DNA from 4 places in the Halomonas sp. CKK8 genome. Region 2 is predicted to be linked to each of the others. Evidence: predicted binding sites of a transcription regulator. Region 2 holds the regulator's gene; each other region holds the start of a gene.
The links. The regulator sigma-54, encoded in region 2, starts transcription at its own class of promoters, with help from an activator protein. The targets are predictions, from matches to a motif close to TGGCACNNNNNTTGCTNT.

Region 1 (3,088 bases), 1.7 Mb from region 2:
TCGGTGAACACCCCGCCCTCGGTGAGGAAGGCGCGATCGGCATCCAGTGCCTCCAGGGCCTGGTCGAGGCTGTGGGCCACGGTCGGCACGGCCTTGCCCTCTTCCGGCGGCAGGTCGTAGAGGTTCTTGTCCATGGGGTCGCCGGGGTGGATCTTGTTCTTGATGCCGTCGATGCCGGCCATCAGCATCGCCGCGAAGGCCAGGTAGGGGTTGGCGGTCGGGTCCGGGAAGCGGGTCTCGACGCGCTTGCCCTTGGGGCTCGCGGTGTAGGGGATGCGCAGCGAAGCGGAGCGGTTGCGGGCGCTGTAGGCCAGCATCACCGGCGCCTCGAAGCCCGGCACCAGGCGCTTGTAGGAGTTGGTGGAAGCATTGGTGAAGGCGTTCAGGGCACGGGCGTGCTTGATGATGCCGCCGATGTAGTAGAGCGCCATCTCGGAGAGGCCAGCGTACTCGTCACCGGCGAACTGGTTGACGCCATCCTTCCAGAAGGACTGGTGGACGTGCATGCCGCTGCCGTTGTCGCCGACCAGCGGCTTGGGCATGAAGGTGGCGGTCTTGCCGTAGGCGTGAGCCACGTTGTGGATCACGTACTTCATCTCCTGGACCTCGTCGGCCTTCTTCACGAGGGTGTTGAACTTCACACCGATCTCGTTCTGGCCGGCGTTGGCCACCTCGTGGTGGTGCACCTCGACGGACTGGCCGATGGCCTCCAGGGTGTTGCACATGGCGCCGCGGATGTCGTGGAAGCTGTCCACCGGCGGGACCGGGAAGTAGCCGCCCTTGACCCGCGGACGGTGGGCCAGGTTGCCGCCCTCGACGGGACGGTCGGTCGCCCAGGCGCCCTCCTCGGAGGTGATCTTGTACATGGAGCCCTCGATGTCGGACTTCCAGTGCACCTCGTCGAAGATGAAGAACTCGGGCTCCGGGCCGAAGAAGGCGGTGTCGCCCAGGCCGGAGGACTGCAGGTAGGCCTCGGCGCGCTTGGCGATGGAGCGCGGGTCACGCTCGTAGCCCTGCATGGTGGCCGGCTCGATGATGTCGCAGCGCAGCACCAGGGTGGCGTCCTCGGTGAAGGGGTCGAGGAAGGCGGTGCCATCCTCCGGTCGCAGGATCATGTCCGACTCGTTGATGCCCTTCCAGCCAGAGATGGAGGAACCGTCGAACATCTGGCCGTTCTCGAAAAATTCCTCATCGACGTCACGGGCCGGGATGGTGACGTGCTGCTCCTTGCCGCGGGTATCGGTGAAGCGCAGATCGACCCACTTCACGTCATGTTCTTCAATCAGGGCGAGAGTCTTGGCAGACATGATGTCCTCCACTGTGAGCTAGGCTCGAAAGGTTGGGCTGAGGTAATGCAATGGCGCTGGCGATCCCAGCACGTGTTGTAGCATGCCGCGGCAGCGCTGCCCACGACCGCCATGCACGAACATGGCACTGCCCAGAACAATGCAGGCAGCGTGCCAACCTTGCACCGTTTCCTTCCACTCACCTCGTATCCCATTGATTCAACGTGCCTTTCAAGACTGCCTTCCGAACCCTCTCCTGCACCAGCCACCCCATGGTGCCCGCGGAAGCGGGAAGCCAGCCAGCTGTTCGCACCATATAGGTGCACCAAGACCCCCTAACGCACCATTCTGGAGCGCTTCGCCGACCCCTTGCCCGCTGATGGCGCACCTCATGCCCGAGGCGGCCGGCAAGTCATGGCTCGCGCGCAGAAATATCAGTCCGCCGCCTCATTGATACGCTTCACAACCAAAAACTACACTCACTTACATGCATGGCGGCGCCGGCCGGCGATGGCGCGGGTTCCGGACATGGCGCCATGCCATCCCAACCCGCGCACGACCTACCACTGGAGCCGGCACGAGCATGATCGTCTGCAGCATCCTCCTCGATGCCCGCTCCGCGGGTGCCGGTCTCCCCCGCCGCCTGGCAGCCCTTCGCCCGCTGCACCAGCGGCGCGACCTGCGCCTGGAAGTGGTGCTCGCCGACGATACCGAGGACTCGCGCCTGCTGCGCCTGGTGAGCGGGCATGACGTGCGCATCGTGACCACCGAGGGCACCCCGCTGGGGGATCGCCTCAACACGGCCGTGGCCCACTGCCAGGGACAGGCGCTGCTGTTCCCGGCCCGGGGTCGCGCCATCCCCGCCGGCTGGCTGACGAAGGCGCTGGAGGACATCGAGAAGCACAGCCGGGATGCGGTGGTGCTGACCACCACGAGCACCAGCCGGCTGGCGCAGCTCTGGCTACGCCTGCGCCACCGCACGCCCGCGGATACCCTCTGCGTGTCGCGGGCCTGGTTCGAGCGCATCGGCGGCTGCGACCCGGCACTCGACGCCGAGGCCCTGCCCGACCTGATCGAGCGCCTGCATGCCTGTCAGGCAAGGATCACTGCCGTGGTGGCCTGAGCCGCGGCCGAACTGGCGACCCCGCGGAGTCTCCCAAGCCACTGATATACCGTGCTACCGCAAGATTCCCCGCGACAACGCTGGTAGCCGTCATCGCCCTGCCCCTATAATGCGCCCCCAATTTTGTCAGCAGGATCCCGTCGTGATCGATAACCTTCGCAACATCGCCATCATCGCTCACGTCGACCACGGCAAGACCACCCTGGTCGACAAACTGCTCAGCCAGTCCGGCACGCTCGACCGCAAGGCCGAGGGGCAGGAGCGCATCATGGACTCCAATGACCAGGAGAAGGAGCGCGGCATCACCATCCTGGCCAAGAATACGGCGATCCGCTGGCAGGCCCCCGACGGCCAGTACTACCACATCAACATCGTCGACACGCCGGGACACGCCGACTTCGGTGGCGAGGTCGAGCGCGTCATGTCCATGGTCGACTCCGTGCTGCTGCTGGTCGATGCGGTCGACGGCCCCATGCCGCAGACCCGCTTCGTCACCCAGAAGGCCTTCGACCAGGGCCTCAAGCCCATCGTGGTGGTCAACAAGATCGACCGCCCCGGCGCCCGCCCCGACTGGGTCATCGACCAGATCTTCGACCTGTTCGACAACCTCGGCGCCAGCGACGACCAGCTCGACTTCCCGATCATCTACTGTTCGGCGCTCAACGGCATCGCCGGGCCG
Region 2 (3,088 bases):
ACCGACCACAATGTCCGCGAGACCCTCGACATCTGCGACACCGCCTACATCGTCGGTGACGGGCGCATCATCGCCGAGGGCAATGCCGAGGCGATCCTCGCCGACCAGCGGGTCCGCGAGGTCTACCTCGGCGAGGACTTCCGCCTCTGACCGCAATCATCTGATATGTCTGTCGTTATTCCGCGACGGCATGAAGATTGCGCATGGCACGATTGTTGCAGATTTTGCGCTTGCATGCCCCCTGGCCAGCGGCTAGGGTTGGGGTTTTCGGCAAGTCGAGGGCATTCGTCTCATGGCCATGAAGGCGTCCCTGCAACTGCGCGTCGGCACCCAGCTGACCATGACCCCGCAGCTGCAGCAGGCCATCGCCCTGCTGCAGCTCTCGACCCTGGATCTGCGCCAGGAGATCCAGCAGGCGCTGGAATCCAACCCGATGCTCGAGGTCGAGGACGACTTCGGCGAGCAGGCGGTGAGCGAGGCCCCCGACGAGGAGTGGGCCAGCGAGATACCCGACCAGCTCAGCACCGACAGCGACTGGTCCGACACCTACCAGGACCTGGGTACCGCGCCCGCCGGCGGCAGCGGCGAGGGGCCGGACTTCGAGCGCCAGGCCACGGGCCAGAGCCTCCAGGGCCACCTGGCCTGGCAGCTCGCCATGACCGACCTGGACGAGCGCCAGCTGCGCATCGCCGAGAGCCTGATCGATGGCGTCAACGGCGACGGCTACCTGACCCAACCCCTGGAGGAGATCCGTGACGGCTTGAGGGCCCAGGGGCTCGAAGGTCTCAAGACCCGCGAGGTCGAGCAGGTGCTGCTGCGCCTGCAGCAGTTCGAGCCCACGGGGGTCTTCGCCCGCGACCTGCGCGAGTGCCTGATGCTGCAGCTGGCCACCCTGCCCGATGACACCCCGCTGCTGCCCCAGGCGCGCCGCCTGGTCCGCCAGTTCCTCGAGGCGCTCGCCGGCGACGACCGCCGCCTGCTCAAGCGCCGGCTGGGGCTCGACGATGACGCCCTGGACACGGTGATCGCGCTGGTACGCTCCCTGGACCCCCGACCCGGCAGCGGCTTCACCGACAGCGATGGCGCCTATGTCATCCCCGACCTGATCGCCCGCCATACCCGCGATGGCTGGCAGGTGGAGCTGAACCCGGAGGCCATGCCGCGGCTGCGGATCCAGCCCGACTATGCCGCCCTGATCCGACGGGCCGACAAGAGCGAGGACAACCAGTTCCTCAAGGACCACCTGCAGGAGGCTCGCTGGCTGATGAAGAGCCTCTCCAGCCGCAACGACACCCTGCTGCGCGTGGGCCGGGAGATCATGGTGCGCCAGCTCGACTTCCTGGAGCACGGCGAGGAGGCGATGAAACCGCTGATCCTGGCCGACATCGCCCAGGTGGTGGAGATGCACGAATCGACCATCTCGCGGGTCACCACCCAGAAGTTCATCCACACCCCGCGCGGGATGTTCGAGCTCAAGTACTTCTTCTCCAGCCAGGTGGGGGGCGGCAGCGGCGAGGGGGATGCCCACTCCAGCACTGCCATCCGGGCGCGCATCCGCAAGCTGATCCAGGACGAGCCAGCACGCAAGCCGCTCTCCGACAGCCGGCTGGTCACCCTGCTCGAGGAGGCCGGCATCAGCGTCGCGCGGCGCACGGTCGCGAAGTACCGCGAGGCGATGGGCATCCCCTCCTCCAGCGAGCGCAAGCGGCTGCGTTGACGCCTGCCGCTGGCGCTCCCGCAGCCGCCGGACTTCCTCCTCCCTCGTGGACGCAAGCAGTTGAAATGACGCCGGTCATGCGCCCCTCGAATCCCCTCGACCGAGGGGGTATGCAGGGCAGCAAAAAGGGTTACAATCGACCCATAACCCGAAAGAGCAAGGAGCGTGTCATGCAAGTCAATATCACCGGCCATCATGTGGAACTGACCGACGCCCTGCGTGACTATGTGCAAGAGAAGCTCACCCGCGTCGAGCGCCACTACGACAACATCACCAACGTGCAGGTCACCCTCTCCGTGGAGAAGGAGCGCCAGCAGGCGGCCTGTACCCTGCATGCTGCCGGTGCCGACCTCCATGCCGAGGCCATGGAAAATGACATGTATGCCGCCATCGATGCCCTGGCCGACAAGCTCGACCGCCAGCTGGTCAAGCACAAGGAAAAGGCCCAGGCCCGCGCCCAGGGCGCCGGCGCCCGCTGATCCGTCATGACACTGGACGCCATCCTGCCCCCCGAGCGCACCCTCTTCGATGTGCCCGGGGGGAGCAAGAAACGGGTGCTAGAGTTCTTCAGCACCTTCATTGCCCAGAACACCCCCAGCCTCGACAGCCAGGAGGTCTTCAGCCGGCTGATCGGGCGCGAGCGGCTGGGCAGTACCGGTATCGGCAACGGGGTCGCCATCCCCCATGCCCGCAACCCCCACTGCAAGGCGCCCATCGCCGGCTTCCTCAAGCTGGCCGAGCCAGTGGACTTCGACGCCATCGACGGCGAGCCGGTCGACCTGGTCTTCGTGCTGCTGGTCCCGGAGGAGGCCGACGAGGCCCACCTCGCCCTGCTCGGCCAGGTGGCCGGCGTGATGAACGATGCCGACACCCGTGCCCGTCTGCGCCACAGCAGCAGCCAGCGCGAACTCCATGAGCGCCTCACGGAGGCGATCCGACGACAGGCCCCGGCCGGCAGCCAGGGAGGCTGACCCCTCCCGCCTCGGGCCTGCCCGGCCACCCCCATGACCAGGAGACCCGCATGCAGCTTGTGATCATCAGTGGCCGTTCAGGCTCCGGCAAGTCGATCGCGCTGCAGGCGCTGGAGGACCTGGGCTACTACGCCATCGACAACCTGCCGGCCATGCTGCTCGGCCCGCTCGTCGATGAGCTGCAGGATGACCGCTCGCTGCGCTCCTCGATCGCCGTCAGCATCGATGCCCGCAACCTGCCCGCCGCCCTCGAGCGCTTCCCCGAGCTTCTGGAGGAGCTGCGTGGCCGCCGGGTCGACTGCCAGGTGGTCTATCTGACCACCGACGCGCGCATTCTCCTCGAGCGCTACTCCCAGACCCGCCGCCGGCATCCCCTGACCCGCGGCAGCGACATGACCCT
Region 3 (3,088 bases), 1.4 Mb from region 2:
CATCAGCGGCGACATGCCGATCAGGAAGCCTACCGGGATGGCGACGGCGGCCGCCAGCAGGTAGCCGGCGAGCACCCGGTAGAGGGAGTATCCCAGCTGGATGCCGATGCCCTTGTCGTTGGGGCCGGCGTCGTAGAAGGGATTGGAGAGCTCCTGCCAGGCGCGCTCGATGACGTCCGAGGGCGGGGGCACCCGGGCGGTGTCCTCGACGCCGCCCATCAGTTTCTCGTACTCGGTCATCTCGGCGGTGTTGCCACCGCTGGGGACCTGGTTGAGTCCCTCCCAGAGCCCCAGCCCGACGACCAGCAGCACCAGGGCTACCAGGGCGGCCCGCATGTTGAGACTGAGATTCCACTCGGTGGTCGTGCGGTCCATGTCACCCCCTCCCGATCGCGAAGCTCTTCACGTAGGCTTCGGGCTGGGTGTAGTCGAAGGTCTTGCCCATGATCTCGTAGTTGCGGCTGGCCTCGTCGGGGGCGTCGTAACCCAGCTTCCTCATGACCTTCCCGGCATCGCTCGCCAGGTAGACCTGCTCGGCGATCTGCTGGTAGTTGACGTCGCCCTCGATGTAGCCCCAGCGCTTCATCTGGGTAAGGATCCACACCGCCATCGAGTGCCAGGGGAAGGGGTCGAAGTCGATGCGATCCGGGACCCTCTGGACCCCGCCCAGGCCATCGGCGTAGGTGCCGGTCAGCACCTGCTCGATCACCGTCACCGGCTGGTTCAGGTAGTTGGTCGGGGCGATCGCGGCGGCGATCTCCTTGCGGTTCTCGTGCTTGGACGAGTACTGGGTTGCATCGATGATGGAACGCAGCAGGGCCCCGTAGGTGTTGGGATTCTCGGTGGCGAACGCCTGGCTGGTGGCGAAGGCGCAGCACGGGTGGCCCTCCCAGATCTCCTTGGTGAGCAGGTGGATGAAGCCGATGCGCTCGTAGACGGCGCGCTGGTTGAAGGGGTCGGGCGACAGGAAACCGTCGATGTTGCCGGCGCGCAGGTTGGCGACCATCTCGGGGGGCGGGATCACCCGGATCTGGATGTCCTGGTCGGGATCGAGGCCGTGCTCGGCGACGTAGTAGCGCAGCAGGAAGTTGTGCATCGAGTACTCGAACGGCACGCCGAAGATGAAGCCCTTCCACTGCTGGGGATCGCGCTTCTCCTTGTGGTCATTGTGCAGCACGATCGCCTGGCCGTTGATGTTCTCGACGGCTGGCATGATGTAGGGCTCGGGGGTCGAGCCGGCGCCCAGGGTCATGGCCAGGGGCATCGGGGTCAGCATGTGGGCCGCGTCATACTCGCGGTTCAATGACTTGTCGCGGGCCACGGCCCAGCCGGCGGTCTTGATCACCGAGACATCCAGGCCATAGCGCTCATAGAAGCCCATGGGATGCGCCATGATGATCGGGGTCGCACAGGTGATCGGCACGAAGCCGACGTTGAGCCTGGTCTTCTCCAGGGGCCCCATGTCCTCCTTGACCGCCGCCTTGATTGCCTCCATGGGCAGGAAGCTCGCCAGGGCCGCGGCCGCGGTGCCGCCGCCGACCAGCTTCATGAACTGGCGACGATGCATGTCGCTGTGGCCGAAGATGCCGCGCACCAGGGCGCTCTCCACGGCGCGATCGAGCATCGACTCACTGTCCGGCAGGGGGGGCTGCTCGGTCCTCGCATGGGCCGCATCGGCACGGTGCGCGTGGTCCTCGCTTGAGGCGGCATCGTGGCTCGCCGTGGCCGTGCAGTCATGGCAGTCGCAGGCGCTGCCATGGATCAGGGATTGGCGATGGTCGAAGGGGTTACCCAGGCTGTTGTGATCGTTCATTGTATTGTCACCTCAGGGATGCTGCGGGATGGGAGCGGATCGGTGCATCGGCGTTGTGACGATTGCCCAGCGCGACCGCTGGGCCTGGTATTCATCTGCGAGCGTCGTGCCAGATCCTCAGAGGCGGGGGAAAAAGATTTGGCGTCAGGGGGTTGCCGGTGGGCATGTGCGGCACGCCGCGCCCAAGAGCTCTCACGAAATGTCGTAATTCCCGAAATGTCGTGAGCAAATTGACGAAATCTCGGGGCGAGGATCAGGCCGTGTGGTACACAGGGGAGTCCCCCCGCGAGTCGCCGTCATGCCCCTCTCCGATCAGGCCTTCCAGGTCGCGCCCTACGCCATGCTGATCGTCGATCCCTTCCGGGATCGGGTCGTGAAGGTCAACCCCGCCGCCGAGGCGCTGATAGGGGGCGGCGCGGAGGCGCTCAACGACCGGCCGTTCAGCCACTGCCTGAGCGCCTCGCTCCCGCTCTGGGTGAGCTTCACCGACGAGGCCCTGACGTCGCCGCCGGCCTGGTCGGATGACCTGGTGCTGCTCGACCTCGGCCGCCAGCCGCACAGGGTCGAGGTCTCCGCCGTGGCCCTGCCGGGAGGCGCCGAGCTGCTGCTCACCCTGAACGAGCGCGACCAGGTCGAGCGCCGTCGCGCCCAGGCGGAGCTGGGCCGCCAGCATCGCAGTGGGGAGGTCGGCTGGCAGCGCATCGAGCAGATCTTCGAGCGCATCGAGGGGCAGAACCAGCTCATCCTGGGGGCGGCGGGCGAGGGCATCTACGGGCTCGACGCCAGGGGCCAGACCACCTTCGTCAACCCGGCCGCCGAGCGCATCCTCGGCTGGAGCGCCGCCGACATGGTGGGGCACGACGCCCACCGGCTGTTCCACCACACGCGCGGTGACGGCAGCGAATACCCGGTGCAGCAGTGCCCGATCCATGCTGCCTTCAGCGATGGCCAGGTGCACCGCGTCGATGACGAGGTGTTCTGGCACAAGAACGGCCATCCGGTCCCGGTCGAGTACACCAGCACGCCGATCTTCGAGATGGGTCGTCTGGTCGGCGCCGTGGTACTGTTTCGCGACATCAGCGAGCGCAAGCTGAGCGATCAGCGCCTGCACGAGGCCCTGGAGGAGGTCCGCTCGTTGAAGCGCCGCCTGGAGCTCGAGAACCAGTATCTCCAGGAGGAGATCACCGCCGAACTCAACCACAGCGAGATCGTCGGCGAGAGCCCGGCGGTGGCCCAGCTGATCCATCAGATCGCCCTGGTGGCGCCCACCGATGC
Region 4 (3,088 bases), 480 kb from region 2:
TCGCCCAGATGCCGCGGTCGCGCCTTTAGACTTTGGTCACAGACGACTCACCACGGTGGCGTTGTCATGCTCCACCGCCTGGACCATGCGCTCCGGCAGGTCGGGGATCGCCGCCCGCACCCGGTTCCAGCTGGGGATAAAGGGCCGCTCGCCGGGATTGTCGAGAAAGGCGCTGCCGGCCTCGAGCAGGTTGGCGGCGAACAGCTCCACCGCCTGCTCCTCGGCGTGGCGGTCGAGGCGCAGGCCGTTCATCACGGCATCGTGGTCATAGGCCTCGATCAGGTCCAGCGCCAGGCGATAGTAGGTCGCCTTCAGGGTACGAAAGCCCTCGGCGCTGAAGGTCACGCCCTGGGTGGCGAGCTTGCGGTAGAGCGCCTTGGCGATGTCCAGGCTCATGCGGTTGAGGCCGCCGGAGGCGTCCTCGGCGGAGACCGGCTGGTGCTTGTGGTCGTAGGCATCGGCCAGGTCCACCTGGCAGAGCCGCTTGGTGGAATAGTTGCGGTGTACCTCGGAGAGCACGCCGATCTCCAGCCCCCAGTCGGCGGGAATGCGGATGCCGTCGAGCACCTCGCTGCGCATGGAGAACTCGCCGGAGAGCGCATAGCGGTAGCTGTCCAGGTACTCCAGGTAGGGCAGCGGGCCATGCATCTGCTTGAGCGCGCGCAGCAGCGGGGTGACCATCAGCCGCGAGACCCGGCCGTTGAGCCGGCCCTCGGCGATACGCGGGTAGTAGCCCTTGCAGAATTCGTAGTGGAAGTGGGGATGGGCCACCGGATAGAAGAGCCGCGCCAGCAGGCCGCGGTCGTAGGTGAGGATATCGCAGTCGTGCAGCGCCACCACCCGGCCGCGTCCGGAGGCCTGGACGTAGCCGGCGCAGTACCAGACGTTGCGCCCCTTGCCGGGCTGCTGGGGCGCCAGGCCCTGCGCCTCGAGCTCGGCATCCAGCGCCCGCAGCCGGGGACCGTCGTTCCACAGGATGCGGTGGTGCTGGGGCAGGCGGGAGAAGAATTTCCGGGCCTGCAGGAACTGATCACGGTCGGCGCGATCGAGACCGATCACCACCTCGGCGAGATAGGGCACCCGGCGGAGCTCCTCGACGATATGGGCCAGCGCCGGCCCCTCCAGCTCGGCGTAGAGCGACGGCAGGATCAGGCTCATGGGGCGACGGGCGGAGAAGGCGACCAGCTCCTCCTCGAGGGCCGCCAGTGGCCGGCGGGTCAGGTTGTGGAAGTCGGTGATGATGCCGTTCTGGTGGAAGTCGCTCATGCCGTCGCCCTCCCAGCCCCGTCACGGCTGGCGTGGCTCACCGCCGGCCCTGGCCGGCGCTCGGCTCGCCCCCACCAGTGGGCCACCCCCTCGGCCCAGCCGGCGGGACCGGTGGCCTCGCTGCGATAGAGCGCCGGCTGCTTCGGCGACACCGCCAGGCCATGGCAGCCGCGGATCACCACCGCCTGGTCCACCATCTCGAGCATGGGAATATCGTTGGGACCGTCCCCCAGCGCCAGAGTCTGGGGACGGCTGCCACGCAGCGCCTGGAAGCGCTCGATCAGCCAGGCGACGGCACTGCCCTTGTGGCAATCCCCGGTGACGTGCCAGAAGCGCCCGCCGCGCACCAGGCGCAGGCCGTCGCCCTCGAGCCCCTCCCGGAAACGTGCGAGACCGTCGTCCGAGTCCTCCCAGAGCAGCGGCTCGCTGCCCTCGCGCAGCCGCGCCAGGCGCGCCTGTGGCTCCGACAGGCCGGTGAAGGCCACCAGGTCGTCGAGGGGCATCTCGCTCATGGTGGTGAAGCATACCCCCAGCCGCTCCCGCCAGACCCAGAGGCGCTGGCGGATGAGGCCGATATCGACGCCCAGGGTCCTGATCGCCAGGCCATCGGCGGCAACGCCGCGATCCAGCCGGGCATGGCACCAGGCTGGCGGCAGCCCGGCCAGGGCGCCGTTCTCGGCGATGAAGGGCGCCCCCTCGAGGCCGAGTTCTCGACGCAGCGGCACGACCTCGCTGCGGGTCTTGCTGGTCACCGGGATCACCGGCACCCCGAGTTCCTTCAGACGAGCCAGCCAGTCACGGGCCGGCGACCAGTCGTAGCCGTGGTGGTCGAGCAGCGAGCCATCCAGGTCGGTGAAGAGCAGGCGCGGGCGCCGGGTGGGGTCAGGGGGCGAGGCGGGTATCGAGGGCATGGCGTCTCGGGCTCCGGGTCGTGGACTCGCCATGCCCCATGCAGGGCGCGTGCCAGAGCGGGACAGAGCGCCCGTCCCTTGGGGCCTCACGGTGAGGCACGCCCGGGCGTCGACACGGCTGCACCCGTCGCAGGCAAGAAAACGCCCCGCCATGGTGCATCCTGGCGGGGCGCTCGGGCCCTGGCCTCAGCCGGGGTCAGTCAGCGACAGGGCGTCTCAGCGATAGACCGGCAGGCGGGCGCAGACCGCCTCGACCTTCGCTTTGACCTCGGCCTCGATGGCGGCGGTGTCGTCCCCCGCAGCCATGACGTCGAGGATGTCGCAGATCCAGCCGGCGAGTTCCTGGCACTCCGCCTCGCCGAAGCCACGGGTGGCCACCGCCGGGGTGCCGATGCGCAGGCCCGAGGTGACGAAGGGGCTCTGCGGGTCGCCGGGCACGGCGTTCTTGTTGACGGTGATGTGGGCCCGCCCCAGGGCGGCGTCCGCGTCCTTGCCGGTCAGGCCCTGCTTGATCAGCGAGAGCAGGAAGAGGTGGTCCTCGGTGCCGCCGGAGACCACCTCGAAGCCGCGCTCGATGAACACCCCGGCCATGGCCTGGGCGTTCTTGACCACCTGCTGCTGGTAGGTCTTGAACTCGGGCTCCATGGCCTCCTTGAAGCAGATCGCCTTGGCGGCGATGACGTGCTCCAGCGGGCCGCCCTGCCCGCCCGGGAAGACGGCGGACTGCAGCTTCTTCTCGATGGCCTCGTCGCCCTCGGCGGAGAGGATCAGGCCGCCACGCGGGCCGCGCAGGGTCTTGTGGGTGGTGGTGGTGACCACATGGGCGTGGGGCAGCGGGGTCGGATAGACGCCGGCGGCCACCAGGCCCGCCACATGGGCCATGTCGACCAGCAGGTAGGCGCCCACCTCGT

Region 1: glnA (glutamate--ammonia ligase) is a predicted target of sigma-54. The motif match lies at 1,446-1,463, and genes of this name have one in related genera.
Region 3: P8934_RS12910 (CmpA/NrtA family ABC transporter substrate-binding protein) is a predicted target of sigma-54. The motif match lies at 1,908-1,925, and genes of this name have one in related genera.
Region 4: P8934_RS04060 (HAD-IIB family hydrolase) is a predicted target of sigma-54. The motif match lies at 2,215-2,232, and genes of this name have one in related genera.

What each region holds. Positions count from the first base shown of each region.
Region 1 covers NZ_CP121193.1:3,647,885-3,650,972, forward strand. Annotated here, with positions in the region: gene glnA (glutamate--ammonia ligase) at 1-1,307, opposite strand, end outside; gene P8934_RS17255 (glycosyltransferase) at 1,870-2,409, shown strand; gene typA (translational GTPase TypA) at 2,552-3,088, shown strand, end outside.
Region 2 covers NZ_CP121193.1:1,329,849-1,332,936, reverse strand. Annotated here, with positions in the region: gene lptB (LPS export ABC transporter ATP-binding protein) at 1-150, shown strand, start outside; gene P8934_RS06270 (RNA polymerase factor sigma-54) at 293-1,717, shown strand; gene raiA (ribosome-associated translation inhibitor RaiA) at 1,888-2,196, shown strand; gene ptsN (PTS IIA-like nitrogen regulatory protein PtsN) at 2,203-2,688, shown strand; gene rapZ (RNase adapter RapZ) at 2,739-3,088, shown strand, end outside.
Region 3 covers NZ_CP121193.1:2,724,830-2,727,917, reverse strand. Annotated here, with positions in the region: gene ntrB (nitrate ABC transporter permease) at 1-375, opposite strand, end outside; gene P8934_RS12910 (CmpA/NrtA family ABC transporter substrate-binding protein) at 377-1,813, opposite strand; gene P8934_RS12905 (sigma 54-interacting transcriptional regulator) at 2,112-3,088, shown strand, end outside.
Region 4 covers NZ_CP121193.1:852,843-855,930, reverse strand. Annotated here, with positions in the region: gene P8934_RS04065 (glycosyl transferase) at 37-1,266, opposite strand; gene P8934_RS04060 (HAD-IIB family hydrolase) at 1,263-2,177, opposite strand; gene glyA (serine hydroxymethyltransferase) at 2,394-3,088, opposite strand, start outside.